2 regions of the Peptostreptococcus equinus genome follow, and region 2 is predicted to be linked to the other one. Evidence: a T-box and tRNA genes for the amino acid it is inferred to sense, from the RefSeq annotation. Region 2 holds a T-box; the other holds one or more tRNA genes.
The links. A T-box is a leader RNA that pairs with one kind of tRNA and senses whether it is charged. The one in region 2 lies ahead of metG (methionine--tRNA ligase), so its partner is inferred to be a tRNA-Met.
Positions count from the first base shown of each region.

Region 1: it encodes a tRNA-Met, which carries the amino acid that the T-box ahead of metG (methionine--tRNA ligase) is inferred to sense. The anticodon was not compared.

Region 1 is NZ_CP114052.1:1,767,108-1,783,211, reverse strand. It holds tRNA gene O0R46_RS08910 (tRNA-Lys) at 1-35, shown strand, start outside; tRNA gene O0R46_RS08905 (tRNA-Ser) at 43-131, shown strand; tRNA gene O0R46_RS08900 (tRNA-Ser) at 143-235, shown strand; tRNA gene O0R46_RS08895 (tRNA-Pro) at 242-318, shown strand; tRNA gene O0R46_RS08890 (tRNA-Ile) at 335-411, shown strand; rRNA gene O0R46_RS08885 (16S ribosomal RNA) at 595-2,109, shown strand; rRNA gene O0R46_RS08880 (23S ribosomal RNA) at 2,465-5,363, shown strand; tRNA gene O0R46_RS08875 (tRNA-Met) at 5,415-5,490, shown strand; tRNA gene O0R46_RS08870 (tRNA-Glu) at 5,501-5,572, shown strand; tRNA gene O0R46_RS08865 (tRNA-Gly) at 5,593-5,666, shown strand; tRNA gene O0R46_RS08860 (tRNA-Val) at 5,679-5,754, shown strand; tRNA gene O0R46_RS08855 (tRNA-Asp) at 5,773-5,849, shown strand; tRNA gene O0R46_RS08850 (tRNA-Gly) at 5,859-5,933, shown strand; tRNA gene O0R46_RS08845 (tRNA-Arg) at 5,950-6,023, shown strand; gene cdaA (diadenylate cyclase CdaA) at 6,234-7,082, shown strand; gene O0R46_RS08835 (CdaR family protein) at 7,119-8,027, shown strand; gene buk (butyrate kinase) at 8,420-9,502, shown strand; gene O0R46_RS08825 (ATP-binding protein) at 9,585-10,262, shown strand; gene O0R46_RS08820 (4Fe-4S dicluster domain-containing protein) at 10,321-10,536, shown strand; gene O0R46_RS08815 (3-methyl-2-oxobutanoate dehydrogenase subunit VorB) at 10,555-11,616, shown strand; gene O0R46_RS08810 (thiamine pyrophosphate-dependent enzyme) at 11,616-12,377, shown strand; gene O0R46_RS08805 (2-oxoacid:acceptor oxidoreductase family protein) at 12,380-12,937, shown strand; gene glmM (phosphoglucosamine mutase) at 13,112-14,461, shown strand; gene murA (UDP-N-acetylglucosamine 1-carboxyvinyltransferase) at 14,790-16,043, shown strand; gene mreB (rod shape-determining protein) at 16,065-16,104, shown strand, end outside.
Region 2 is NZ_CP114052.1:142,177-158,280, reverse strand. It holds gene murC (UDP-N-acetylmuramate--L-alanine ligase) at 1-1,256, shown strand, start outside; gene O0R46_RS00895 (hypothetical protein) at 1,390-2,286, opposite strand; gene rsmA (16S rRNA (adenine(1518)-N(6)/adenine(1519)-N(6))-dimethyltransferase RsmA) at 2,288-3,160, opposite strand; gene rnmV (ribonuclease M5) at 3,209-3,739, opposite strand; gene O0R46_RS00880 (DUF1836 domain-containing protein) at 3,895-4,545, opposite strand; gene trhA (PAQR family membrane homeostasis protein TrhA) at 4,702-5,346, shown strand; gene O0R46_RS00870 (YoaK family protein) at 5,390-6,073, opposite strand; gene proC (pyrroline-5-carboxylate reductase) at 6,127-6,936, opposite strand; gene O0R46_RS00860 (LytR/AlgR family response regulator transcription factor) at 7,107-7,811, opposite strand; gene O0R46_RS00855 (sensor histidine kinase) at 7,828-9,180, opposite strand; gene O0R46_RS00850 (HAD family hydrolase) at 9,401-10,066, opposite strand; gene O0R46_RS00845 (TatD family hydrolase) at 10,211-10,978, opposite strand; gene metG (methionine--tRNA ligase) at 10,978-12,918, opposite strand; T-box leader at 12,970-13,178, opposite strand; gene O0R46_RS00835 (Lrp/AsnC family transcriptional regulator) at 13,275-13,703, opposite strand; gene O0R46_RS00830 (nicotinate phosphoribosyltransferase) at 13,763-15,199, opposite strand; gene rsmI (16S rRNA (cytidine(1402)-2'-O)-methyltransferase) at 15,569-16,104, opposite strand, start outside.

The sequences.
Region 1 (16,104 bases), 370 kb from region 2:
TCAAGGTGTCCCGCGTTCGAATCGCGGATAGATCATTTCTACGGAGAGGTGTCCGAGTGGTTTAAGGAGCTGGTCTTGAAAACCAGTGATGTCGTAAGGCACCGTGGGTTCGAATCCCACCCTCTCCGCCATTTTTAATTTTGGAGAAGTACTCAAGAGGCTCAAGAGGATCCCCTGCTAAGGGATTAGGCTGGATTAAACCGGTGCGAGGGTTCGAATCCCTCCTTCTCCGCCATTAGGACGAGGTGTAGCGCAGTTTGGTAGCGCACGTGGTTTGGGACCATGGGGCCGGGGGTTCGAGTCCCTTCACCTCGACCATTTTTTTGCCTAACGAGGACCATTAGCTCAGTTGGTTAGAGCGCCCGGCTCATAACCGGTAGGTCTGGGGTTCGAGTCCCTGATGGTCCACCATTTGAACTTTTAATAAATGGAATGAACTTTGAAAATTGAACAGCAGGTTAATTCAATAAGCTTTAAATAGCAAATTGATTAATCGTTTAAACTTGATAAGACAATAGTTTTTCAAGATTTAAACCACAAACAAACCAAGCCAGATATTTTAGAGATAACAATAGTCTGAGCGCAGAACAAATTTTTTATGAGAGTTTGATCCTGGCTCAGGATGAACGCTGGCGGCGTGCCTAACACATGCAAGTCGAGCGCGACTTATTGATGCTTGCATCTTTAAGTTGAGCGGCGGACGGGTGAGTAACGCGTGGGTAACCTGCCCTATACACATGGATAACATACTGAAAAGTTTACTAATACATGATAATGTACATTTATGGCATCGTAGATGTATCAAAGTGTTAGCGGTATAGGATGGACCCGCGTCTGATTAGCTAGTTGGTGAGATAACAGCCCACCAAGGCAACGATCAGTAGCCGACCTGAGAGGGTGATCGGCCACATTGGAACTGAGACACGGTCCAAACTCCTACGGGAGGCAGCAGTGGGGAATATTGCACAATGGGCGAAAGCCTGATGCAGCAACGCCGCGTGAACGATGAAGGTCTTCGGATCGTAAAGTTCTGTTGCAGGGGAAGATAATGACGGTACCCTGTGAGGAAGCCCCGGCTAACTACGTGCCAGCAGCCGCGGTAATACGTAGGGGGCTAGCGTTATCCGGATTTACTGGGCGTAAAGGGTGCGTAGGTGGTCTTTCAAGTCAGTGGTTAAAGCCTACGGCTCAACCGTAGTCAGCCTCTGAAACTGGAAGACTTGAGTGCAGGAGAGGAAAGTGGAATTCCCAGTGTAGCGGTGAAATGCGTAGATATTGGGAGGAACACCAGTAGCGAAGGCGGCTTTCTGGACTGCAACTGACACTGAGGCACGAAAGCGTGGGTAGCAAACAGGATTAGATACCCTGGTAGTCCACGCCGTAAACGATGAGTACTAGGTGTCGGGGGTTACCCCCCTCGGTGCCGCAGCTAACGCATTAAGTACTCCGCCTGGGGAGTACGCACGCAAGTGTGAAACTCAAAGGAATTGACGGGGACCCGCACAAGTAGCGGAGCATGTGGTTTAATTCGAAGCAACGCGAAGAACCTTACCTAAGCTTGACATCCTTTAGACCGGTGTTTAATCACACCTTCCCTTCGGGGCTAAAGTGACAGGTGGTGCATGGTTGTCGTCAGCTCGTGTCGTGAGATGTTGGGTTAAGTCCCGCAACGAGCGCAACCCTTGTCTTTAGTTGCCAGCATTTAGTTGGGCACTCTAGAGAGACTGCCAGGGATAACCTGGAGGAAGGTGGGGATGACGTCAAATCATCATGCCCCTTATGCTTAGGGCTACACACGTGCTACAATGGGTGGTACAGAGGGTTGCCAAACCGTGAGGTGGAGCTAATCCCTTAAAGCCATTCTCAGTTCGGATTGTAGGCTGAAACTCGCCTACATGAAGCTGGAGTTACTAGTAATCGCAGATCAGAATGCTGCGGTGAATGCGTTCCCGGGTCTTGTACACACCGCCCGTCACACCATGGGAGTCGGAAACACCCGAAGCCGATTATCCAACCGTAAGGAGGAAATCGTCGAAGGTGGAGTCGATAACTGGGGTGAAGTCGTAACAAGGTAGCCGTATCGGAAGGTGCGGCTGGATCACCTCCTTTCTAAGGAGAATTACCTGCTGTTCAATTTTGAAGGTTCATTTAACATGAAAATTTCAAATAAAAATACTTTCAATAAGTATCATAAAGCTCGTGAAATATTTTTGACATAATTTAAGAGACGCACTTAAAAAATAGGATGGAACATACAATTAGTATGTGACTGAGTATTTTATAAGGAGTATCTTAAAGAATACAAAAAGATAAACGAGTATTGTACCTTGAAAACTGAATATATTGTGATATACAATGACATCTAATAAAATGATAGTAATCTATCCAAGAGAAAACTTGTAAAAACACCAATTATTCTTAACAAGACGTAAGTCTTAAATTTAGAAAAATCTCAATAATAACTGGTCAAGTTATTAAGGGTGTAGGGCGGATGCCTTGGCACTAGGAGCCGATGAAAGACGTGATAAGCTGCGATAAGCTTTGGGGAGTGGCACATACACTTTGATCCAAAGATTTCTGAATGAGGAAACTCACTTGAAGTAATGTTCAAGTATCCCTAGATGAATACATAGTCTATGGAGGGGAACTCAGGGAACTGAAACATCTAAGTACCTGAAGGAAGAGAAAGAAATTCGATTCCGTAAGTAGCGGCGAGCGAACGCGGAAGAGCCCAAACCAAGTTAGTTTACTAATTTGGGGTTGCGGACATGTCACAAAGGAGAGGTATTGTGAGTAGAACAGTTCTGGAAAGTTCGACCACAGAGGGTAATAGTCCCGTAAACAAAGCAAGAAGACTCCGACATGATCCAGAGTACCACGAGACACGTGAAACCTTGTGGGAAGCAGGTGGGACCATCCACCAAGGCTAAATACTACCTAGTGACCGATAGTGAATAGTACCGTGAGGGAAAGGTGAAAAGAACCCCGGGAGGGGAGTGAAATAGAACCTGAAACCCTACACTTACAATCTGTGGGAGCGCATTATTCGCGTGACCGCGTACTTTTTGTAGAACGGGCCAACGAGTTACGTTATGTGGCAAGGTTAAGCACTTCAGGTGTGTAGCCGTAGCGAAAGCGAGTCTTAACTGGGCGAATTAGTTACATGACGTAGACCCGAAACCGGGCGACCTACCCATGAGCAGGATGAAACGAAAGTAAAATTTCGCGGAGGTCCGAACCCACGTACGTTGAAAAGTGCGGGGATGACTTGTGGGTAGCGGTGAAATTCCAATCGAGCTCGGAGATAGCTGGTTCTCCTCGAAATAGCTTTAGGGCTAGCCTTGAATGTAGAGATGTGGAGGTAGAGCACTGAATGTCCTAGGGGGTATTGCACTTACCGAAGACTATCAAACTCCGAATGCCATAATCTTTTATTCAGGAGTCAGACTGTGGGTGATAAGGTTCATAGTCGAAAGGGAAAGAGCCCAGACCGTCAGCTAAGGTCCCAAAATGTATGTTAAGTGGTAAAGGATGTGGGATTGCATAGACAACCAGGATGTTGGCTTAGAAGCAGCCATTCATTTAAAGAGTGCGTAATAGCTCACTGGTCGAGTGATCCTGCGCCGAAGATTTCCGGGGCTAAAACATACTACCGAAGCTACGGCATCAAATATGATGGGTAGAGGAGCTTCCCATGCAGGATGAAGCAGTACCGTAAGGAGCTGTGGACAGTATGGGAGAGAGAATGTTGGCATGAGTAGCGAGATGAGGGTGAGAATCCCTCAGGCTGTAAACCCAAGGTTTCCAGGGGAAGGTTCGTCCTCCCTGGGTTAGTCGGGACCTAAGCTCAGGCCGAAAGGCGTAGGCGATGGATAACAGGTTGATATTCCTGTACTACCGATAATCGTTTGAGAGATGGGATGACACAGTAGGATAAGCTGAGCACACTGTTGGTTATGTGTGTCTAAGTATTGAGGCAGATCAAATAGGCAAATCCGTTTGATTAATGCTAGGATACGAATGGGAGCGAAACTAAGTAGCGAAGCAGCTGATTTCACACTGTCGAGAAAAGTCTCTATCGAGATTAAAGGTACCCGTACCGCAAACCGACACAGGTGGGTGAGGAGAGTATCCTAAGGCCAGCGAGAGAACTGTTGTTAAGGAACTCGGCAAAATGACCCCGTAACTTAGGGATAAGGGGTGCCCCAGAAATGGGGCCGCAGAGAATTGGCCCAAGCGACTGTTTACCAAAAACATAGGTTTCTGCTAAGTCGCAAGACGATGTATAGGAGCTGACGCCTGCCCGGTGCTGGAAGGTTAAGGGGATCTGTTAGAGCAATCGAAGCAGTGATCTTAAGCCCCAGTAAACGGCGGCCGTAACTATAACGGTCCTAAGGTAGCGAAATTCCTTGTCGGGTAAGTTCCGACCCGCACGAAAGGCGTAACGATTTGGGCACTGTCTCAACAACAGACTCGGTGAAATTGTAATCCCGGTGAAGATGCCGGGTACCTGCGACAGGACGGAAAGACCCCATGGAGCTTTACTGTAGCTTGACATTGGGTTTCGATACTACATGTACAGGATAGGTGGGAGACTATGAAATCAGGGCGTCAGTTTTGATGGAGTCACCCTTGGGATACCACCCTTGTAGTATTGGGACTCTAACCATAGGCCATGAATCTGGTCTTGGGACACTGTCTGGTGGGCAGTTTGACTGGGGCGGTCGCCTCCCAAAAGGTAACGGAGGCGCTCAAAGGTTCCCTCAGTACGGTCGGAAATCGTACGAAGAGTGTAAAGGCAAAAGGGAGCTTGATTGCAAGACATACAGGTCGAGCAAGGTAGAAATACGGACTTAGTGATCCGGTGGTTCTGAATGGAAGGGCCATCGCTCAACGGATAAAAGCTACCCTGGGGATAACAGGCTTATCTCCCCCAAGAGTCCACATCGACGGGGAGGTTTGGCACCTCGATGTCGGCTCATCACATCCTGGGGCTGTAGTTGGTCCCAAGGGTTGGGCTGTTCGCCCATTAAAGTGGTACGCGAGCTGGGTTCAGAACGTCGTGAGACAGTTCGGTCCCTATCCGTCGCAGGCGTAGGAAATTTGAGAAGATCTGTCCTTAGTACGAGAGGACCGGGATGGACATACCTCTGGTGTACCAGTTGTTCTGCCAAGGGCATAGCTGGGTAGCTATGTATGGAAAGGATAAGCGCTGAAAGCATCTAAGCGCGAAGCCAACTTCAAGATAAGATTTCCCACCGCAAGGTTAAGATCCCAGGAAGACTACCTGGTTGATAGGTCAGAGGTGTAAGTGCAGCAATGTATGTAGCTTACTGATACTAATAGATCGAGGACTTGACCAAAAAAGATGACATAATACATAATATATTCAGTTTTGAAGGTACAAACAATATCGCGGAGTGGAGCAGTTGGCAGCTCGTCGGGCTCATAACCCGAAGGTCGGAGGTTCGAGTCCTTCCTCCGCAACCAGATTTATTCTGGCTCCTTGGTCAAGCGGTTAAGACACCGCCCTTTCACGGCGGTAACAGGGGTTCGATTCCCCTAGGAGTCATTTTTTTTTATATTTTATATGCGGGTGTAGCTCAATGGTAGAGTTCTGGCCTTCCAAGCCAGCTGTGAGGGTTCGATCCCCTTCACCCGCTCCATTTTCTGTATGTGGGAGTATAGCTCAGCTGGGAGAGCATCTGCCTTACAAGCAGGGGGTCACAGGTTCGAGCCCTGTTACTCCCACCATAAGAAAGAAATTAATGCGGCCTGGTAGTTCAGTTGGTTAGAATGCCAGCCTGTCACGCTGGAGGTCGAGGGTTCGAGCCCCTTCCAGGTCGCCATTTTTATATGCGGGAATAGTTCAGTGGTAGAGCGCGACCTTGCCAAGGTCGAAGTCGCGAGTTCGAATCTCGTTTCCCGCTCCAAAATATTTATTATCATGGGTGCATAGCTCAGCTGGATAGAGCAACGCCCTTCTAAGGCGTGTGTCCGGGGTTCGAATCCCTGTGCGCTCATTAAGACTACTTATAAAGGTAGTCTTTTTTTTGTATTTTTCTTTATTAATTTTTTAAAATTTTTTAAGATTTATAAATTGATATAGACTATTACCCATCTCTTATATGTGGTAAAATAAAATGTAGAATTATTTTTTGGGAAATTCATTAATTAAAACGAAAAAATTTTATTTCGAAAAAGTAATCTTAGTAAAATCTAGGAGGTCTTCAATGTTAGCAATTAACTTGATTATAAACAATATAACTCAAATCCTGACAAAAATAAGTATAAATGATGTAGTTGATATATTGATAATATCCTATATTTTTTATCAAATGTTAAAATTTATTAAAGATACAAGAGCAGAACAATTATTAAAAGGTGTAATATTTTTGCTCATAGCTACTCAATTAAGTGGATTGTTTAAATTACATACTTTGTACTGGGTGTTAGTAAAAATACTAGAAGTTGGATTTATATTGCCGTTTATAATATTCCAACCAGAGCTTAGAGCAGGTTTAGAACATATAGGTAGAAATACAAGTATAGTTAGAATTGGCAAAAATTCTGATGTTGAAAATGATAAAATAATAGAAGATTTAGTAGAAGAAATTTTAGAGAGCACTTATGACCTTGCCTCAAAGAAGATAGGAGCTCTACTGGTATTAGAAGGAAAGACAAAGATAAAAGAAATAGTAGAGACTGGTATAAAAATAGATGGTCAAGTAACTAAACAGTTATTAGGAAATATTTTTATTCCTAATACCCCATTACATGATGGAGCTGTAATAATAAGAGATACAAAAATAAAGTCTGCAGCTTGTTTTTTGCCATTGACTCAAAGAAAAGATTTAAGCAGTGAATTGGGAACAAGACATAGGGCAGGAATAGGTATAAGTGAAATATCAGATTGTCTTACATTGATTGTATCTGAGGAAACTGGTGGAGTATCTATAGCTAGATCAGGAAAAATATATAGAGATGTCACAAGAGAAAGACTATACAATATACTTAAAAATTTTTACAAGACAAAATCAGAGAGTAACTGGAAGTTTATTGGAGATAAGATAAAAAAATAATGTAAAAATGTAATAGGTAGAGTAGAGGTGTAATGAATGGAAAAAAAGATTAGAGATAAAGCTAATATAAAATATAAGGTTATTTCTGTTGTTGCTTCTATAGCTCTTTGGCTATATGTAATTGCTGTTGTGGATCCAGATGACAAAAAGGTCATAGAAAATGTTCCAATTACAATTACAAATGTAAGTGAAATAGAAAAAGAAAGATATGTGATTTATCCAAATAAAAATGTGACTACAAATGTCACTGTTTCTGGTAAGTTATCCGAACTGCAGAAATTAAATGCAAATAATGTACGAGTTTATGGAGAAGTGGTAAGACCAGTAGAAGGTAAGAATATTGTAAACTTGACTACCAACATTTCAAACCGGGTTTCTAGGGAATTAAAGGATAATACTTATGTAATAAATCTTGAGAAAAAACTTACAAAGAGAGTTCCAGTTAAGATAAAGCAAAATAGTATGCCTAAAGAGAATATTTATTCTATAGAACAATCATTTGATGAGGTGACAGTTAGTGGACCTAGAAGTCTTATAAATCTCGTTGATTATGTAGGAGGTAGTCTAAAACTAGGGGATAAAACGAATTCGAAAGTCAATCAAAAAGTTAAGCTATTGGCTTTTGATAAAGATGGACATCAGGTAAATGTAGATATATCAGAAAAAGAAGTAGAGGCAGAAGTAACTTTTTACATTGAAAAAAATGTACCTATAAAAATAGATTATGATGGAAGTCAATATGATGCTAAGAATCTTACCATATCACCAAGTGAAGTTACAATTAAGGGAACAAAAGATTCTATAGATCATATAAGTGAAATAAAAACACAAAATATTGATGATAGTAATATTAAGGATTTTATTGGGAAAAAAATAAAATTGCTTATACCTAATTCAATTGAGATAAAGGATTCTATAAGTGAAGTAGATCTTAATAAAAAATAATTTATTAAAAAATATTAAATTTTATAGAATTTTGTATAAAAATAAAACAAATTGAAAATATAATACTTGTTAAAAATCACTTGTGAAAAATAATATATATATAAGTAAAATTAAAATACTATTTGTATATGCTTAAAAAAATAAAATTAAATATAATATAAAATTTGCTTGCATTAAAAAAATAAGGTTATCGGTTTATTGTTAATTTTATATTTTTCTTGCAAGTTTTTTACTTTAGTAATAAAATAGTATATGAAAGAAAGATTTTTATACATTTTGTGTAATATGAAAACGTTACAACAAGAGATAGGATGTATAAATATTTTTTTTGCAAAGATAAAATAAATAATCTATTATCAAATAATAATGGGAAAAATGTTTGGAGGTATAAAATGAAGGAAGTATATAGAATACTAGCTATAAATCCAGGATCAACTTCAACTAAGATAGCTGTATATGACAATGATAAGGAAGTTTTTGAGACTACTTTACGTCATTCATCAGAGGAAATTGCTCAGTTTAAACAAATATCAGATCAATTTAACTTTAGAAAAGAAGTTATAGAAAATGAAATAAAATCTGCCAATATCGAACTATCAAGTTTAGATTGTGTAGTAGGTAGAGGTGGTTTATTGAAGCCTATAAAGGGCGGAACTTATAGTGTAACTGAAAATATGTTAGAAGACTTAAGGGTAGGTGTATCTGGACAGCATGCATCGAATTTAGGCGGTATAATAGCTAACGAATTTTCAAAGGAACTTAATATACCTGCTTATATAGTAGATCCTGTTGTTGTTGATGAAATGGAAGAAATAGCAAGAATATCAGGTATGGCTAATATAGAAAGAAAGAGTATTTTTCATGCACTTAACCAAAAGGCTATAGCAAGAAGATACGCTGAAGAAATTGGTAAAAAATATACTGATCTTAACTTAATAGTTGCACATATGGGTGGAGGAGTTTCTGTAGGAGCTCACAAGGCTGGATGTGTAGTGGATGTAGCTAACGCTCTTGATGGAGAAGGACCATTCTCACCTGAAAGAAGTGGTGGAGTGCCAATAGGTCAGTTGGTAGAAATGTGCTATAGTGGAAAATATACAATTTATGATATTAAGAAGCTTATAACAGGTGCTGGTGGACTTGTATCGTATTTAAATACAAATGATGCTAGAGATGTTGAAGCTATGATAGAAAAAGGAGATAAGAAGGCTGAATTAGTATATTCAGCAATGGCTTATCAAATAGCTAAAGAAATAGGAGCTTGTGCTTCGGTATTATCAGGAAAGGTTGATGCAGTATTATTAACAGGTGGTATAGCTTATTCTAAATCATTTACAAAGATGATAGAAGAAAGAGTATCATTTATAGGAAATGTAAAGGTATATCCTGGTGAAGATGAAATGATAGCGCTTACTCTTGGTGCACTAAGAGTATTAAAGGGAGAAGAAGAAGCTCAAAGTTACGATGCACAGTAATTTAACTAAATTTCTATATGGTATGTGTTTTGCATACCATATAGATTTAAATAGTACTGAGTAACTAGGAATGGAGAAAGAAATGGAAAAGACTAAGAGAATAAGAATAATAACTGGTCACTATGGTAGTGGTAAGAGCGAATTTACTGCGAATTATGCATTAAAGCTTAGAAAAGAAATAGAAGGTAAATTTGCTGTAACTGACCTAGATGTGGTAAACGTTTATTTCAGATCAAGAGGTTTAAAAGATATGTTTGAAGAAAATGGTATACACATGATTTCTAGTTCAGTTGATGCTCCTACACTTGATATTCCAGCATTATCTGCTGAAATTCACACTCCATTACTAAATGATGACTACAACAATATAATAGATTTAGGTGGTGACAAAGTAGGAGCCACAGTTATAGCTCGTTATAGAGATATGATAAAAGATGATGACTACGATATGTTTTTCGTGGTTAATGCAAACAGAGAAAAGACACAGACTGCTGAAGAAGTTATGAAATATATTGACGAAATTGAGGAAGCTTCAAAATTGAAGATAACTGGATTAATCAATAATACTCATATGCTAAAAGCAACAACTATTGAAGACTTAGAAAGAGGCCAAGAAGTATGCCGTCAGGTATCTAAAGAGAGAAATTTGCCTATTAGGTACGTTTCTTGTTTGGAATCTTTAGTTAAGGACATCCCAGCTGATTTTGAAGGTGAAATTATACCTATCAAATTGATGCTAAGAGAAGGATGGATGATGTAGCTGTGTTTTTTATATATTAAACTATTTAGACTAATTTTTATTTTAAGGAGGCAACACAATGGCTAAAGGTAGAGTATCTTTTGATCAAAAGTACTGTAAGGGTTGTGGACTTTGCGTTTCTGTATGTCCAAAAGGAATAATTGAGCTTGACCTATCAAAGGTTAACTCAAAGGGATATAACCCAGCACATGTTGAAAAAATGGAAGAATGTATCGGATGCGCAAGCTGCGCTATGATGTGTCCTGATGCAGTAATTACTGTAGAAAGAGATTAATTTTAGGGGGGATTATTAATGGCTAAGATACTAATGAAAGGTAACGAAGCATTCGGTAAGGCTGCTATAACAGCAGGATGTAGACATTTCTTCGGTTACCCAATAACTCCACAAAGTGAGTTACCAGAATATTTATCAAGAGAATTACCAGCAATAGGAGGAACTTTTGTTCAGGCTGAATCTGAAGTAGCTGCTATAAACATGGTTTATGGTGCAGGTGGATGTGGTGCTAGAGTACTAACTTCTTCATCTTCTCCAGGACTAGCATTAAAGCAAGAAGGTATAACTTATTGTGCAGGTGCTGAAGTACCATGTGTTATATTAAACGTAGTGAGAGGTGGCCCTGGTCTAGGATCAATACAACCTTCTCAATCTGACTACTTTATGTGTACAAGAGGTGGTGGTGATGGAGACTACAGAACTCCAGTTTACGCTCCATCAAGTGTACAAGAAGCATGTGATATGATTCAGGATGCTTTTGATGTTGCTGAAGTATATAGAACTCCTGTCCTAGTATTACTAGATGGTATGATAGGACAGATGATGGAACCAGTTGATTTTGATAGACCAAGAAAGCAGAGAGAAATTCCTGCTAAGGATTGGGCTACAACTGGAACAAAGGGAGAAAGAAAACCAAACATAATAAACTCTCTATACTTATCTCCTGAAATTCTTGAAGAACATAACTATCATTTAGGTAGAAAATATGATCTTATAGAAAAAGAAGAAGTTCAGGTTGAAATGGATAGAACTGAAGACGCAGAATTAGTATTCGTTGCTTATGGAACAATGGCAAGGGTTGTTAAGAACTGTGTTGAAGATCTACGTGAAGAAGGATACAAGGTTGGTCTAATAAGACCTAAGACTGTATGGCCTTATCCATACCACGCATTTGATGAAATCCCAGCTTGCAAGGATTTATTCGTAATCGAAATGTCAATGGGGCAGATGGTGGAAGATGTTAAGTTAGGCTCAAACGGAAGACATAACGTACACTTCTATGGTAGACCAGGTGGAATGGTTCCAGAACCAAAGGAAATAGTAAGAAGAGCAAAAGAAATTATGGGAGGTGTTAAGTAATGGCTGTAATTTTCGAAAGAACTAAAGGTTTAACTGATGCACAGACACATTACTGTCCAGGATGTACTCATGGTATTATCCATAGACTAGTTGCAGAAGTTTTAGAAGAAATGGATCAGTGCGGAAATGCAGTAGGAGTTGCTCCTGTTGGATGTTCAGTACTTGCATATAATTATTTTAATTGCGACATGCATGAAGCTGCTCATGGTAGAGCACCAGCATGTGCTACAGGTATAAAGAGAGTTTTACCAGATCATACTGTATTTACATATCAGGGAGATGGTGACTTAGCTTCAATTGGTACTGCTGAAATAGTTCATGCAGCTAATAGAGGTGAAAAAATAACAGTTATATTCGTTAACAACACTACTTACGGTATGACAGGTGGACAGATGGCTCCTACTACACTAATAGGTGAAAAAGGAACTACATGTCAGGGTGGTAGAGATCCTGAGCTTCATGGTTACCCAATCAGAATAGCTGAAATGATATCTACTTTAACTGGTGCTGTATATGTAGAAAGAGTAAGAGTAGATACTCCTGCAGAAGTTAGAAAGGCTAAAAAATGTATTAGAAAAGCTTTCGAAGTTCAGAAAGCAGGTCTTGGATTCTCAATGGTAGAAGTGCTTTCTACTTGTCCAACAAACTGGGGTAAAACTGCACCAGACGCTTTACAGTGGTTAAGAGACAATATGGTTCCTTATTTCCCAGTTCAGAATTTTAGAGACGTTGATATTGAAGCTGCTAAGGAGGAAAAATAATAATGAGTACATCTAGAGTTATTTGTGCCGGATTCGGTGGTCAGGGTGTTATGTCTATGGGTCAGTTAATGACTTATGCTGGAATGATTGAAAATAAGGAAGTTTCTTGGTTACCTTCTTATGGTCCAGAAATGCGTGGCGGTACAGCTAACTGTGCTGTTACAATTTCAGACAAGCCAGTAGGTTCTCCAATTATAACTGATGATGCAACAGCTGCTATCATCATGAACTCTCCATCTTTAACTAAGTTTGAAGGAGACGTTATACCAGGAGGAAACTTATTAATAAACAGTTCTCTAGTTCACGAAAAGAGTGAAAGAGATGATATATCAGTATACTATGTAGATGCCAATGATCTATCTAACGAATTAGGTGGGCCTAAATTTGCGAATATGGTAATGCTTGGAGCTTTCTTAGCTGTTGATAACAGTGTTGATATAGACTCTGTTCTTGAAGCATTCAAGAAAGTTTTCGGAAAGAGAAAAGAAAAATTCATACCTGTAAATAGACAAGCTTTAGAAGCTGGATATAATGCAGTTATGGCTCAGAAGAAAAATTAATATTATAAAATATGACTGTCACATTTTGTGGCAGTCTTTTTTTATAATAAGTAACAAAAATGGACTTTTTTATGGTAAAATAAAATACATAGTGGGTTTTTGTGTAAAAATCTATTATGTATTTTATTTTATAAATGTAAATAAATTATTAAGTAAATTAAGAGGTGTATATAGATGAGAAAATATTTTGGAACTGATGGTGTAAGAGGAATTGCCAATACAGAATTGAATTGCGAACTTGCTTACAAATTAGGACGTGCTGGAGGCTATGTATTAGCTGATGGTAAAGAAAAAGTAAAAGTGGTCGTTGGAAGAGACACTAGAATATCAGGAGATATGCTGGAATCTGCTCTTATAGCAGGTTTGATGTCAGTTGGTTGTGATGTTATAACAGTTGGTATAATACCTACTCCTGCAGTAGCTTATTTGACTAGATATTATAAAGCCGATTGTGGGGTGGTAATATCTGCATCACATAATCCTGTGGAATATAACGGTATAAAATTCTTTAACAGCAAAGGTTTTAAATTAGATGATTCAGTAGAATTAGAAATTGAAAAATATATAGATAATCCTGAAAAAATACTAAAAACTCCAGTAGCATTAGATTTAGGAAAAAAAGTATTTGATCATGAAGCAAGTAGAATATATGTTGATTATTTAAAATCTAAAATAAATGAAGATTTTACAGGAATGAAGGTGGTTTTAGATTGTGCAAATGGTGCAGCATATAAGGTGGCACCGATGGCATTTAAAGAGTTAGGTGCACAAGTAATTGAAATAAACGCAAATCCTGATGGAAGCAATATAAATAATAATTGTGGATCTACACATCCAGAAATGTTGCAGAAAAAGGTAGTGGAAGAAAAAGCCCAGATGGGACTTGCCTATGATGGTGATGCAGATAGACTAATAGCAGTGGATGAAAAAGGGCAAATAGTTGATGGCGATAAGATAATGATTCTTAGCGCTATACATATGAAAAATAATAATGAATTAAAAAATAATACATTGGTCGTAACAGTAATGTCTAATCTAGGTCTGATTGTTGCCGCTAAAGAAAATGATATTAATATTGCTACAACTGGTGTAGGAGATAGATATGTGTTAGAAGAGATGTTGAAGAATGGATATTGTTTAGGCGGAGAGCAATCTGGCCACCTAGTATTTTTGGATTATAATACTACAGGTGATGGGACAATGTCATCATTAGTTTTAGCTTCTATTGTCAAAGAGAATGATAAGTCTTTATCTGAAATATCCTCTGTAATGGATCAGTATCCACAGGTATTAGTCAATGTTAAAGTTAAAAACGAGTATAAAAGTAAGTATATGGAAATTGACGATATAGCACAGGAAATAGAAAGAATAGAAAAACTGATGGATGGTCATGGAAGAGTCTTAATTAGACCATCAGGTACAGAACCTCTTGTTAGAGTTATGCTTGAAGGTAAAGACATAAATCAAATAGGTGACCTTGCTAATGGACTTGCTAAAATAATAGAAGAAAAAATTGGATTATAGTGATTAATAAGTATAAATAATAGAATAATGTCAGTAAAAATATGATAATTTGTTGATTTATAGACTGTTTGTTTGATATAATATAGATGTATTTTGTTTAGATTGAAGGAGATACCTATTATCTCCTTTTTTATCTACAAATAATTATATCTAAAATAGAAACGCTTGAAATTATGCTTTGTATTTATATGAAAATAGTTGACATATTTAATAAAAAATTTATATACTATTAATATATGTTTATTATCATTTATAAGATTTGGAAAGTTGATTTTTAAGTTTTATAAATGCAGATAAATATACAGTTTTAGAAATTAGGGAGAAAAATATGCCAAGAATTAGAGTTAGAAAGAGTGCACCGTTAAATGGTACGGTGAAGATAGATGGAGCAAAAAATGCAGTATTACCAATAATAGCTGCGACTTTATTAGTTGATGGGAAATGTGTTTTAAATAGTGTACCAAATCTAAGAGATGTACACGTAATAAGTGATTTAATTAGACACTTAGGTGCAGAAGTAGAATATAAAGATGGTACATTAATAGTTGACTCATCAAATATTAAGACTTGTGAAGCTCCATATGAATTAGTTAAGAAAATGAGAGCATCCTTTCTAGTAATGGGACCATTGCTAGCGAGATTTAACCACACTAAAATTTCCATGCCAGGTGGATGTGCTATAGGAACTAGACCTATAGACCTACATTTAAAAGGTTTTAAGGCTCTTGGAGCAGAAATTAATATGGATCATGGTTTTGTAGAAGCAAAGGCAGAGAATTTAATAGGTAATAAATTATACTTAGATTTTCCTTCTGTAGGTGCAACTCAAAATATTATGATGACAGCTGTACTAGCTGATGGAATAACTATAATTGAAAATGCAGCCGAAGAACCAGAGATTGTTGATTTAGCTAATTTTCTAAATGAAATGGGAGCATCAATTAGAGGTGCTGGAACTAATACTATAAAAATAAAGGGCGTAAAAAAGCTGCATGGTGCTGAACATACAATAATACCAGATAGAATAGAAGCAGCTACATATATGGTAGCAGCTGCTATGACTAAGGGAGATATTACTTTAGAAAATGTAATATTAGATCACTTAAAACCAGTAATAGCAAAGCTTAGAGAAGCTGGTGCAAAAGTAGAAGAAGATGAAAATTCAGTAAGAGTTGTAGGTCCAGAAATAATAAAGCCAATAGATGTAAAGACTTTACCACACCCAGGCTTTCCAACAGATGTACAGGCACAATTTATGGCTATGTTAACGGTAGCTGAAGGTACTGGTGTTGTTATAGAAACAGTATTTGAAAATAGATTTATGCATGTAACTGAATTTAATCGTATGGGTGCAAATATCAAAATAGATGGAAGAAGCGCTGTAGTAAACGGTGTGGATCAACTTGTAGGTGCAGATGTAAGAGCAACTGACCTAAGAGCAGGTGCAGCCTTAATTCTCTGTGGTTTGATTGCAGAGGGTGTAACTAATATCGGAGAAATATATCATATTCAAAGAGGATATGTTGATATTGATAAGAAATTTAGATCGCTTGGTGGCGATGTAGAAATAGTTGAAGACTAATATATAATTTCGGAGGTTTTTATGGCTGGTATAGATATAGGGATCGATTTAGGTACTGCAA
Region 2 (16,104 bases):
TGCAGGAATCTTATTTAATAGAACATCTTAGAGAGCACGGAGCAAAGATAGTAATTGGACAGAAAAAAGAAAATATAACTGATGACATAAATATGGTCATCTATACTGCGGCAATATCAGAAAATAATGAAGAATTTCAAGAGGCTAAAAATAAAAACATCTTGATGATTAACAGAGCTGCATTTTTAGGACAGATAATGAGAGAATATAAAAATTCTATAGCTGTATCTGGTACACACGGAAAAACTTCAACTACAAGTATGCTTTCTGAAATATTTAATCATGCTGAAAAGGATCCTACAATTTTAGTAGGTGGAAATCTTAGTGCTATAGGTGGAAATGTTAGAATAGGATCCTCAGAAAATTTCATCACTGAAGCATGTGAATATGTAGATAGTTTTTTAAATTTTAATCCATTTATATCAATAGTTTTAAATATTGAGGAAGATCACCTAGATTATTTTTCAGGTATAGAAGAAATTAAAGCTTCATTTAACAAATTTGGTAAGTTACTTCCTAAAGAAGGAGTATTCATAATAAACGGAGATAATGAAAACACTAAAGATATAGTGTATGATGTCAAAGCAAAAATAATTAGATTTGGTCAAAATGAAAAAAATGATGCAATAATATCTGATATAAAATATGACGATGATGGGTTTGCAATGTTTAATTTGAAATATAAAGGAGTAAATCTTGGAACTTTTAAATTATCAGTCTACGGATTACACAACGTGTACAATGCTACTGCAGCAATAGTAGCTTCAATAGAATCCAATATCGAAGTAGATGTTATAAAGGAAGCTATTAAAAAATATAGAGGCGTTGGTAGAAGATTCGAAATAAAAGGCAACTTCAAAAATAACATGGTAGTTGATGATTACGCGCACCATCCAACAGAATTAAAAGCTACCCTAGCAGCAGCTAAAAATCTTAAGAAAGATAAATTATGGGTTATATTCCAACCTCATACATATTCTAGAACAAAAGCACTGTTCAACGAATTTTCAGAAGCCTTTTATTCTGCTGATGAAGTTATTATAACAGATATTTATGCCGCTAGAGAAGATAATCCCGGAGATATAAGTTCAAAAGACTTAGTTGAAAGATTGTACCAGAAAAATATAAAATCCAAATATATTCCAACTTTTGATGAAATAGTAGAATATTTAAAGGAAAATATTGGTGAAAATGAACTTATTATCACATGTGGTGCTGGTCCAATATACAAAGTTGGAGAGAGTCTATTAAAATAAAAGCCTATAAAGATGTTTATAGCTATCCCTTTAATGCTATATACACTTTATACATAAATCAAATAAAAAAGGTGGAGATATTCTCCACCTTTTTTATTTGTATATAAGTCATTTCTATTTTTTCTAATACATATTAATTAAACACATCATCATGCATATAATTATATAAGTCAGGATAAACCTCATAATATGCTGTATTATCTCCGCATATAACTTTTATAAAGTCCTTTCCCATTGTCTGTATAGTTAAATCTACACCTGATTTTTCCATTTTTATCGTATAGTTATCTTTTGTTTCAGAAAATTCTTTTTCAGGCTGGATTTTCCCTACTTCTCTTTTATAAAGTATTTTATAAACTAAGTCATCTTTATTCCATGGCATAATTCTCTTTTTATCATTCTTATGATAAACTTCAATTTTACCTAAACCTTTTTTACTAGTTATAAAGTCAACAGATGTATAAATCATCCTCCTATAAAGATTTTCAAAATCATCTTTCATAGCTACTGGTATCTTATAAACTTCCACCCTAGATCCCTTTATGATTTTCATATAATTAAAATCAGTTTGAAATTTTATCCCATCCTCTGAATAACCATGATATTTTGCATTGAAAGTATCATCTATAGATCTAATCTTTACAAACATTTCCAAGTGTCTATCAAAGTTATCTAATATAGATCCTGTTATTTTTATATTTTCAACATCTTCATCTGCTATATAAACTTTTTTTGATTGACTCAGTAATATAGAAAGAGACTTTTTCGCCTCCTCTTTATTCTTTATCTCAATTTGCTTTTCAACCTTATTTTTTTCATTGCCAGTATCAACATTTAATACATCTGTAGTTTTTGATTTTTCAATATGATTTCTAACTGCAGAAAAAGCTCCTATATAAATTGCAAAAAATATTAAAGCACAAAGTATTATAAAGGCCAATTTATTTTTTCTATATAATTTATAGAACAGACTATATATTAAGTGAAAAAAACTAGCTATCAACTTAAAAATATATCTTATAATCTTCATACTACTCCCCTTCTAATTTTTTATTTATATTATTTGCTAGACTAGCAAATTCTTCTAGACTTAAAGTTTCTCCTCTTCTCTTTTCATCTATATTTGATTCCAATAGTACCTCACTAATCTTACTTTTATCTAAAATTCCCATACTTGTAAGTGAATTTAATAAAGTCTTTCTTCTCTGACCAAATGCTGCTTTTACTGCTTTGAAAAATAGTTCTTCATTATCTACCTTGTATTTTTTTTCTGGCCTAACTCTTAATGCTATCACTATTGAATCAACATTTGGTTGTGGTACAAATAAATGCCTTGGAACCTTAGCCACTATTTCAGTATCGCAATAGTATTGAACTGCTACAGAAAGTGCCCCAAAATCTTTTTTTCCAGGTTTTGCATTCATTCTCTCTGCAACCTCCTTTTGTACCATAACTACTATATCACTAACATTTATAGATTCTTCTAAAAATCTCATGATAATTGGTGTAGTAATATAATAAGGAAGATTTGCAACCAATTTTACTGGTCCACCGTCTAGATTTTGGTCTATGAGCGTCTTTACATCTGCCTTTATAATATCTTCATTTACTACCTTAATATTATCAAAGTCTGATAAGGTATCTTCTAAAATTGGTATAAGACTTTTGTCTATTTCTACAACCAATACTTTTTCCGATTTAGATGCCAGGGCTCTTGTAAGAGTTCCTATTCCAGGTCCTACTTCTATTATTTTATCATTTTTACCCGCATTTGCTCCTTCAACAATTTTATCTATTATATTATCATCTATTAAAAAGTTCTGACCTAGTGACTTACTGAATCTAAAGCCATGCTTATTTACAACCTCCATAGTTGCTTTATGCGATGATAGTCTCTTATCCATATCTTAACCTGCTTTCTTAATCTCTCATCTTTTCTTCCATCAGACTTTTTATAATTCTCTTAAAGCATCTTCAAATTCTTTTCTACTGACACCATAATTATTTAGCCTATTTAAAAACTGCTTTGAATTCCCGTATCCAATACCTAATATCTTACCTAAAAAGTCTCTTTTATAGGATGAATTTTCACTCCCTATTAGTCCATTATATATTAAATCTTTTTGTGAAAATTCTTTTCTATCCTCTATTGATTGTGTTCTAACTTTCTCAAGTGCTGATAAAATACTCTCTGGACTGGCATTTTCGATGCCTATATCTCCATCTTTTATTGCATCTTCTCTTGGTAAAAATGCATGCTTGCAATTTGGTACTTGCTCAACTATTTTTTTTCTAATTTTTTCTCCTGCAAAATCTGGATCAGTAAAAATAATTACACCTCTTTTTTCTTGTGCTGTCTTTATTCTTTCCATCACTCCTTTAGGAAATCCAAATCCACCAGTTGCAATCAATTCACAATCTAGAGCTTTCTTAACCGCCCTTATATCATCTCTACCTTCTACTACAATAACTTCCTTTATCATCAACAAAACTCCTAATTTTATATCTAAAAATCTATCTTTTTATCAGTTAGAACTCCTTTGTTTAGAGCCATCCTATATTATATCACAGACATAGAATAATATAGTCAATTTTAATTATTTTTATTCATTTAAATCAAATAATTTTTCTAGACTTCTTATTTTTCTTCATTATTCTTTTCATCTATATTTATCTTATTTTCATTATTATTTCTAACTAATATTCTAGCAACCTCTCCTAGCAAATTTGAATAATATGATAACATTAATACTGTCATTAGCTTATCTTCTCTTCTAATTGTCTCATCATTTTCTATTTCTTTACGAGAATTTTCATTGACTACATCATCCTTATCAAGAGCATCAACCTTACTGTCATAGTCGCCTTCATTTCTTTCAATAAAAGTATCTACTATATCCTCTATTTTTACCTTGACCCTATCATTCATGCTTAACTTATTTTTTAGAAATGAGCTATATACCTTTTCTATGTCATCATCCGTTGCACACTCATCCATTAATTCCTTTATTTCGGCAAGGCTCATACTTCTTTTTAATATACATACTATAATAATTGTCAAAATATGCTCTCTATTATACTTTTTCTTTGCTGCAGGCTTTATTATACCACCTTTAGCATAATTATTTATCATTGTCTTTGTTACTTTTTGTTCCGTTTCATCATATGGAAAATACTCATCAAATAAAGTCAGCACCTGATCCATATACAAATCTATTTTGGGAATTTCATCTAATTTAATATCTTCTTTTTTTATCAATTGATCAATAATATATTTTACTTCTTCCATATTGTACCTCTCTTAAAATTAATACCTATATAATTATTATAATTCAAGACTTGTTAAAAGTCATTATATAGTTTATAATAATATTATAAGTAGTTTTTAAAACTACTTATTTAAAATATAAATATATAATTAAAAAATCAAAAGAGGTGAAAAAAAATGAATGCACTTAGAGACCCAATCAGCTCACTTACACATCTAATAGGTGGTTTTTTATCCTTACTTGGACTTGCTCTATTAATATCAAAACAATTAATAGTCGGAAATATAAATATTCAACTATTAGTGGCTACAATTATATTTGGATTATCCATGGCAATACTTTATTTTACCAGTGGAATATATCATGCTATCAGAGCCAGCAAAGAAAAAGCTATTTTAGTAATGAGAAAATTGGATCATTCGATGATATATGTATTAATTGCTGGATCTTATTCTCCATTTTGCCTATATGTATTACCTAAAAAAATAGGAATACCTGTTTTTTTAATTCTTTGGTTTATAACAATAATAGGATCTGTAATGAAAGTCATGTGGATTAATATGCCTAGAAAATTGTCTTCCGCTTTATATATAGCTATGGGCTGGACAGCAATATTTTTAATAAAAGATCTATATATAAACTTGATCCTGCCTGCCTTTATTTTATTAGTGCTAGGTGGCTTATTCTACACTATCGGTGGTGTAATTTACGCAATAAAAAAACCTAACATAAAAAATTGGAATTTCCATGATATTTTCCATATATTTATTATGTTAGGATCAATAAGCCATTTTCTATTAGTATTTAATTTTATAATTTAGTTATTTACATAAAATAAGAGCCCCTAATGGGACTCTTATTTTTTTAGCTAGACCTAGAATATCTTTTTTTCTCTCTATCTATAAACATTAGAATAAGTGCACAAAGTAAAAGAATAGGACTAATTACTATAGCCTTCAATCCTATAACCTGAAGTGATTTAGCTCCTATAATCGCTCCTAACACAAAGCAAAATATCACAAAGAAATACATAAGACCTGATTCTAAATGCTCTCTTCTTCTCGTGTGTATAAATTCCATTGTCTCATGAGTACCAGACCTAAGATTTCCTATACACATAGTAGTTGAAAATCCCTTACTATGTAATTTTCTAAATGCCTGAACCTGTATGCCACATGCAAAAGAAATTATAGAGTTTGCCAAAGAATTACTACTAGCAGAGAGCATTGATACATACGCTAATAGTATAACCTCTACTAAAAGAGCGAGCTGTCTCCAATGTATTCTCCTATATTTATACAAATTCATCTTCATTATCTGTGCCAAAGCTATCCCTAAGGCAAAAGCAAGTATAGGAAATAAATAATAAAGACTTTTTTCCAAATCACCCTCGGCTGCATGCACTCCAAACAAAAGCATATTACCAGTTTGAGCGTTTGAAAATACCTCTCCTCTCCCTAAATAAGAATAGGCATCCATCAGTCCACCGCTCAATGCTAAAAATATAGCAACTTCAAATGATTCTGACATCTGTACAGCTTTTCTCAAAACATTTACTCCCTTCTGTTATAAATAAAGCTATAAGCAATGATACATTTTTATTATTTATCCTTACTCATTTGCTTAGATTTTTCTACGCATGCAAGTTGACCTTTTATAACAGCGTTTCTAAGACCATTTTCTTCCAGTACTTCAACTGCTGCAATTGTAGTACCTCCTGGAGAACAAACCATATCTTTCAATTGACCTGGATGTTTTCCTGAATCTAACATCATTTTAGCAGCTCCTAATACTGTTTGTCCGACCATTTTATAAGCTTTATCTCTTTGAAGTCCTGATAATACCGCTGCATCTGCCATAGCTTCCATAAACATAAATATATAAGCAGGACCAGAGCCGCTTAGACCTACTACAGCATCCATTAAATTTTCTTCTATTATTTCTGCTTTTCCAAATGAATTAAATACTTTATATATTTTTTCTAAGTCATCTTCATTTACTTTATTATTTACAGCTATTGCAGACATAGCTTCACCAACTAAAGCTGGTGTATTTGGCATAACTCTAGCAATTTTTTTATCATATCCCAAATATTCTTCAATTTCTTCAATAGTAATTCCAGCTGCAACCGAAACTATGATAGCAGTATCCTTAATTAGACCGCATACCTCTTCAAGAACCTTTTTTATCATATTTGGTTTCACTGCAAATATGACCATATCTGCACCCTTTACTGCATCTCTATTACTTGAGGTAACACCTACCCCAAATTCTTTTTTAATTTTTTCTAGCTTATCCTGTCCTCTATTTGCTACAGTAATATTTTCTGCAGATACTAAATTTGATTTAACAAGACCACCAACCATTGCTGATCCCATATTTCCTGCACCAATAAAAGTTATTCTATTCATAAAATCCACCTCTATTAATTATATTTTCTACTTCTTTAAATTTATTATAGCATAAATTATGCCTTCTATTATTTAAAAAAGCATAAGTAATATTTAAACATTACTTATGCTTTAAAATCGAATTTGCTTTATTTAATTATTTATTTAATCATATTATAATTCTTAAATGTTTAGTCAAGTATATATGCTCTAAATTCTTCTAAGACTTTTTTACTTTTTCTTCTCGATACTGGTAAAATCTTACCTGAATATAAAGTCAGTTTATCTGCTCCTATATTTTTTATGTGTTTAATATTAACATATACACCTCTATGTATTTCTACCAGAGATTCTATTCCAAAGGGCAAAGCTGTAAAAGTTCTATAACAAGTTTTTATTATTGATTGATGCTTTATACCTATATACAAATTTTTATCAACTCTTTCTATATATTCAATGTCATTTAGATTAATTCTATAATGATTTTTATCGTAGTCTACTATTTCATATATACAACCTATTTGTTCATATTTTCTAATAAGCCTATCCATAACCTCTTTTAAGTCATTTTCTAAATGAGATTTTCTAACAAATCCAAAAGTATCTATAGAAAAAACTTCATATACCCTATCATTTTGAGATGTCACAAATATAAATATAGCTGATGTATCAATTAGCGATATATTTCTAGCCAATTCAATGCCATCATCCTGACCTATTTCTATATCCAAAAAATACAGAGAAAATTTGTATTTATCTATATCACTTATTAAATTGTAACAACTATCGTAGCAACTTATATTTACATCTATAAAAGCTTTCGAAAAAATTTTACTGATTATATTTTCTATATCTTTTAAGAAAACACTATTATCATCGCATATAGCTATATTCATAGTCTCCCCCTTGAGTTTAAGCTCTAAAATAAAGCTTTAATTTGAATAACTTATCCTTTTCTCGCTTCATATGACCACCATACTTGGATACTATATCCTCAACTATTTTTAAGCCGTACCCTCTAGATAGTGAATTTTTTTCCGCATATTTGCGCTTGCTAATATCCTTATTTTCATTAGAACTACATTCCTTGAAATTATTATAAATGGCATATTTTATATAGTCACCACAAAGTTCTGCTCTAATTATAATTTTTCTATCTTCTTCTTTTAAATTAAGAGAGGCTTCAATTGCATTATCTATTGTATTAAATAATATTGAAGATAATTCATAATTATCCAATGAAGTTTCTTTAGGTAAAGCTACTTTTATATCATAATTTATGTTATTAGCATCCATATCTTCTATCTTATCATTAATGACTACATCTGCTATAAAATTTCCAGTTCTGAGCTTTATAGGCAGATTTTGATATTGCTCACTTAAGGAATTATAATAGCTTACAACACTCGTATCATCTATTATCCCTTTCATAACATACATATGATTATTTATATCGTGCATCATCTTGGAAATTTTTTCCTGGCTATCTATCATTTTGTTTAGATATCTTTCATTTGACTTACTCATACCTTCAATTATTAATTTATCTGTAGTAATTCTGTTTGAATCGGATATCTTATTATAGAAATAGAAATTAGCGATAGATAGAACAGCAATTATTAATTTTATATACGATTCATATTTACTAGCTTTTTCATAACTATTTACTATATTAATATTATTAGTATTATAGTCAAAAGAGTTCAGAATACTACTTATACTTGATATTGCCACGATGGATAATACTAAAATTATTGCAAAAAAAATCTTATCTTTTTTATTGTAAAATTTAAATGTTGGCATAAATTTTTTGAACATATATAGCACTAATATTGTAATACTTATTCTTAAAAAAATATATATTAACTGAACAATAACACTGCTTCTTATTGGCGAAATTATAATTTGATATAAGCTACTTATACATATACTACCAAATATTACATCAACTATTGTCATCAGAAATATTGATATCACACCATACAAGAAAATAATCTTATCTTTATCCATAAAATAAAAATATATACTTATAACTATTATATATGCAACTCCCAGAACGCCACCCATGTTCATAATAATATTTATTTTTTTTGGCAGTAAATTTAGTATAGCAAAAGGATAAAGTAATATACAGAAACCTATATCTAAAACAAGCCTTTTCCCTCTATTAAATCTTCCACCACCTAATATATATATACTAGCAATAAATGGAATTAAAATAATTAGATAATAATATAAATACCCCTCATAAAATAACTTATACATACATTTTCCTCCTTCAATTATCTTGATAATTGAATTATAACAGAAGATTTCATAAAAATGTCTACCACATATAACCTATATATGACCGCATATGTATTAAGTATAATTTTTAATATATCACAAAAAACGGTGTGATCAAACACATCATATGTGTTTGATCACACCGCATAAATTAGCAATTTTCATCAACATTATTCGACAAATAACCCTTAAAATATTATTACTTGTTATTCTTTTCCAGCCAGTCTATTACCTCCAATAATCCATCACACCTAGCTATAGACTGATTCTTCATAGCTTCTGTAGGTTGTTTGAAATCAACCACATTTATACAAGGAAAGCCACCATTATAAGCAGCTTCCACACCAGATGGAGAATCTTCTAATATTAAACACTCTTTTGGCTCTAGTCCTAATTGCTCCGCAGCCTTTAAAAATATTTCTGGATTTGGCTTTGAATGTTCTACCCAATCACCATACATATAACCTTGAAACCTATCATATAAATTGGTTCTTTTTAATCTATCTACTGATCTGTCTTCTCTAGTAGAAGTTGCTATTGCTCTTTTGTATCCATTTTTTTCTAGATAATCTACTATTTCATATACTCCAGGTAGTACCGGTATAGGGCTAGAATCTAATTTAGCCACCATAGCAGCTGTCTTTTCTCTTGAAATTGAATCAAAATCTATAGAGGAGTCATTATATATTTCCTCTAAACCTTTTATTAGTCCTGTTCTATTTCTTCCCATTACCTGCGTATAGATTGAATCATCCATTTTATAGCCATACTTTGCCATAGTTTTTGTCCAAAAAGTTGAAGACATCCTCTCTGTATCAAAAATTACGCCATCAACATCAAATATTACGCCTTTTATATTTTTCATTACAAAACCACCTAACATAAACTTTCTTATAAAATTATACATATCCAAAAACTGGATAGGTATAATTTTTTATTGTATAAATATATTTATACTTTTCTAGTTATCCATATTAAGTCTTATATACTTTACAACATAAAACCGCTATTATACTCCAAAGAATTTCTTTGCATTTTCTCTAGTTATTCTACAAACCTCTTCATATGGTATGTTTCTTTCTTCTGAGATTTTTTCAGCCACATATTTTACAAATGAAGGATTATTTCTCTTGCCTCTCATTGGAACTGGTGCAAGATATGGTGAATCTGTTTCAATTAGCATATATTCCATAGGTATTTGCTTTGCTACTTCAATAGTCTTTCTGTTATTTTTAAAAGTAATAGTTCCAGGTATTGATATATAGCATCCTAGCTTTATGTATTCTTTTGCTAGTTCCACCTCACCGCTATAACAATGTAGTACACAGCCAGTCTCTGGAGCCTTGTATTTTTTTATTATTTCAAAGCAGTCTCCATGAGCATCTCTATCATGAACAATAAAAGGCAACCTTAGCTCATTAGCTAGTTGAATTTGCTTAATAAAAAATTCTTTTTGGGTTTCTCTAGGCGAAAAATCATAGTAATAATCCAAACCTATTTCACCTATTGCTACTACCTTTTTGCTAGAAAGAGCAAGTTCTTTTATTCTTTCTATATCCTTATCCGTAATATTTTCAACTTCATGTGGGTGATATCCAACAGCCGCATATATAAAGTCAAATTCTTCTGCTAATTTTATGGCATCTATAGAAGTCTTTGTATCTACTCCAGGATTTACTACATTACTTATATTATTATCCCTTAATAACTGTACCAACTCAGATCTATCTTCATCAAATTTCTCATCAGTAATATGAGCGTGTGAATCAAACAGCATTATCTCACCTCAGATCCATCAATTGCCCCTAAAACCTCTGGCAAAACTAAATCACTTCCATTATCTCCAGCTGCCAATATCATACCTTGAGATTCTACTCCCCTTAGTTTTACTGGCTTTAAGTTACATACTACAACTACTTGTTTTCCTATCATTTCTTCTGGTTTATACCACTGTGCTATGCCAGAAACTATCTGTCTAACTTCAGAACCAAGTTTTATCTGTGATACTAATAGTCTGTCCGCTTTTGGATGCTTTTCACATTTTACGACTTTACCAACTCTTAGCTCAACTTTTTCAAAATCTTCAATAGTGATTTCTTTCTTGTGTTGTATTTTAACTTCTTGATCTACTATTTTTTCAGCAAACATTTCTTCTAATATCTTTATTTCTTCTTCAACATCTAATCTTGGAAATAACACCTCTCCCTTTTCAACCTTTGTTCCATCTTTTATTAATCCAAATTCATTTGTACTTTCCCAACTTGTCAATTCTTCTTTGCCAGCTACACCTATCTGAGCAAATATCTTTCTTGAAGTCTCCGGCAACAATGAACTAATTAATGTCGATATCAGCCTTATAGACTCACAAAGATTATACAATACATGATTTAACTTATCTTTTGAAGTCTCATCCTTAGCTAAAGCCCAAGGCATAGTTTCATCTATATATTTATTTGTTCTTCTTACAAATTTCCATACACTTTCTAGTGCTTCATGGAACATTAATTCATTCATTTGCTTTTCAAAATCTACTCTAGATTCTTTGTATGTATCTATTAAAGATTGATCAAATTCATTTGTTTCATCATTTTTCACTAAAATATTGTCATTATATTTTTCTACCATAGATACTGTTCTGCTAACCAAATTTCCTAAATCATTTGCTAGATCTGAATTTATTCTATTTATAAAATTCCTATGAGTATAAGATCCATCTTGTCCAAATGAAAACTCTCTTAATAAGAAGTATTTCAGTGCATCTACTCCATATTTATCTACCATCTGACCTGGATAAACTATATTACCCTTTGATTTACTCATCTTATCATCAGCAAATAAAATCCATCCATGACCAAATACTCTCTTTGGAAGTGGTAAATCAAGTGCCATCAATATTGCAGGCCATATAATTGTATGGAACCTTACAATCTCCTTTGCAACCAAATGTACATCTGCTGGCCAGTATTTTTTGAAGTTTGTATCGTCTTCACCCTCGTACCCCAAAGCAGTTATATAGTTGCACAAGGCATCTACCCATACATAAATTACATGCTTTTCATCAAATGGAACCTTTATACCCCAGTCAAATGAAGTTCTTGTCACAGATAAATCTTCCAAACCTGGATCTAAGAAATTTTTTATCATTTCATTTTTTCTACTTTCTGGAAGTACAAAATCTGTATTTTCAAATAAATCTCTTAACCTATCTTCATATTTAGATAACTTAAAGAAATAAGATTCTTCTTTTACAACCTTTGTTTCTCTACCACAATCTGGACATCTATTTCCTTCTAGCATCTGACTTTCTGTCCAGAAACTTTCACAAGGAACACAATAATTACCTTCGTATGACCCCTTGTATATATCTCCCTGTTCATAAAGCTTTGTAAAGATTTTCTGTATAGCTTTTTCGTGTCTTTCTTCTGTTGTTCTAATAAAGTCATCATTAGTTATTTCTAACTTTTTCCAAAGGTCCTTTATTTCAGCTATTTGAGCATCCAAAAAATCTATTTCTTTCATTCCTGCTTCTTTAGCTTTTTTCTGTATTTTTTCTCCATGCTCGTCTGTTCCAGTTAGAAATCTTACATCATAACCACAAAATCTCTTAAATCTTGATATAGCATCTGCTGCTATTGTAGTATAAGCATGACCTATATGTAATTTTCCACTTGGATAGTATATAGGTGTTGTTACGTAAAATGTAGGTTTTTCTGCCATATTATTCCTCCTAAATAAATATTAAAATAAAAAATACCCCTATGTATAAAACATAGGGGCGAGTATTAATTCACGGTACCACCCTAATTTACCAACTAAATAAATTGGTATCTTAAGTGACTTAACGCGCCAAACGCACATCTTACTCATTTCAGATATGAGGCTCCAAGACCATTTTCAATATCTTTGGGGTATTGGTTTTCAGCTAATCCAACTCTCTGTAACCTTAGTAATATATCTCTTCTCTTCACTGCCAATATTAATTATATATTTTCATTTTATTATATATATAATTAAAAGTCAATCTAGATAGAAAAATGCACCCAAGTTAATTTACTGAGTGCATTTTTATATACTTATAAAATTGATTTTGCCTGAATTGGAGTTGATAGTATAACTGAAGTCTTTGTTCTACCAAAGTCTTTTAAACCATCTATTACATCTTCAAGTTCATCCATATTTTCAACTATTACCTTTATTAATGAACTATCGTCTCCTGTTATATGATGACATTCAACTATTCTTGGATCATTTTTTACCTTTTCTAAGAATTTTTCATAAGCTGATCCTGGAAGAGATACATTTATAAATGCCTTTATTACTCTGCCCATAGAATCTGGATTTATTATTGCCTTATATCCTGATATTATACCAGCTTCTTCTAATCTTTTTACTCTTTCAGATACAGCTGGAGAAGTTAAACCTACTGCTATACCTAAATCTTTCATAGAAATTCTTCCACTATCCTGTAGTATTTCTATTATTTTTGCATCTGTTACATCCATTCTTTCTTCATATGGTTTTCTCGTCATTTTGTCACCCCACTAAAACTTATATTTATATACTAAAATTTCTTTTTCTGAGCAATCATATTTTGTTTCAAATCCCATAATTTTTGTGACAGGTCCACCTTGTAAATATGGGGATTCTTTATTCTCTTGTATTGATTCCATATACAGGCGAGTTCATTGCGTGTATGATCTTTTACTTCTTCCACTGTCTTCTTTTCTCTTACACATATACCCTTTAAGAATAATGGAGATAACATCTCCTTTACCTTATAATTTTCATAAGTTTTTGTTTTCCATGTGTAAATTGGATCAAAAATTTCTAGTGGTTTACTAGTATCTATCTCTTCATCTGAAAGCATTATTAAATCCGCTTCTGATTTACCAAAACTATTGTATATTCTCACAACCTTTTTAAATCCTGGATTATTAATTTTTTCTGGATTTTCAGATATTTTAATCTTAGGCTCAAGTATACCTTCTTTGTTTGTTGTTGCGCAAAGCTTATAAACACCACCTAATGAAGGATAATCATAAGATGTTATTAATTTAGTTCCAACACCCCATGAATCTATTACCGCCCCTTCCTGTTTTAAAGAAGTAATTGTATATTCATCCAAATCATTTGATGCTGTTATTTTCGCATCTGGGAATCCCGCTTCGTCTAGGCGTTTTCTTACTTCTTTTGACAGGTAAGTCAAGTCTCCTGAGTCAAGCCTTACACCTAGTGGTTCATAGCCCTTTTCTCTTAACTCTTTAAATACAGTAATCGCATTTTTTATACCACTGTCTAAAACATTATATGTATCAATTAAAAGCAAGCATGTCTCTGGATAGGTATCTGCATATGCTCTAAAAGCATCTAGTTCTGTATCAAATTTTTGCACCCAACTATGGGCATGTGTACCTGAAATTGGAACATTAAACATTTTTCCCGTCAATACATTTGATGTACCAACACATCCACCTATTATAGCTGCTTTTGCTCCATATAAACCCGCTTCTGGTCCTTGTGCTCTACGAAGACCAAACTCTAAGACTGGGTCTCCATTAGCAGCATAACATACTCTTGAAGCCTTAGTCGCTATTAAAGTCATAAAGTTTACTATTGATAATATGGCTGTTTCTACTAGCTGAGCTTGGTACAATGGTGCTTTTACTATTAAAATTGGTTCACCAGGATACATGACAGTTCCATCTTCAACTGCATATATATCACCAGTAAATTTAAACTTTCTTAAAAATTCTAAAAATTCATCATCAAACAAGCCTAAACCTTTTAGATATTCAATATCATGATCATTAAAAGCCAAATTTTGCACATAATGAACTACTTCTTCCATACCACATACAATTGTATAACCGCCTTCGCAAACGTTTTTCCTGAAAAAAACATCAAATACCGCTATATCTTCGTGTATACCTTTCTTGAAGTATCCATTCATCATTGTCAACTGATATAAGTCAGTCAACATTGTTAAATTTGTTTTCATTTTTATCTCCTTATATTTCCGACAATAGCCACCTAATCTAACTTTAGTTTTTAAAGTTTGTATAAGTTACCTTTATTTTAACATATTTATTAATAAAATTCCATTTAATTTAAAAATATATTGATTTTTTTACTTATACACATTATATATATAGTATTTTATCTTTGAAAATGTATTCCTATTTTAATTACTATACTTGTAATCATGAGTTTAAAACCTAATTTTAAGAGTTTTTTCTTTATAAGAAAATGCAAACAAGAAATGTAGGTTAAACAAAATAAAACATTCTCATTTGCATTATATACTTTTTATTAAATTCTCTAATCTTTTTATATGATTTAATTTTTTATTTATATTAAATTTGGTAATTTATAAATCTAATACCTGTTTATAAATTATATCTTTTTTAACTTTCCTTTCTCTACTGACCATTTTTATGGCATCTTTTTTACTTTGTCCTTGCTCAATTAACTTAATTACATAATCTCGATCACTAAGTTCAGAATAATTGTTTAAATCTTCGTCAATCGGATTTGAATTACCTTCTAATACCAATATATATTCCCCTCTAGGATCATTTTCATTATAAAAGTTTATAGCCTGACTTATATTTGTCCTATGATAATCCTCATATTTTTTGGTAAGTTCTCTACACAAAGATATTCTTCTCTCTCCCAAAATATCAAACATTAGTTTAAGAGTCTCTTTTAGTCTATGTGGTGATTCATAAACTATGAGTGTTCTCTCCTCATTTTTTATCTTCTCCAAACGATCTTTCTTTTTCTTTTTATCCCTATCTAAAAAACCTTCAAAAACAAACTTATTAGTATCTAAACCAGATCCTACCAATGCGACAACAAATGCTGATGGACCAGGTAAAACCTCCACTTTAATTGAATTTTCAA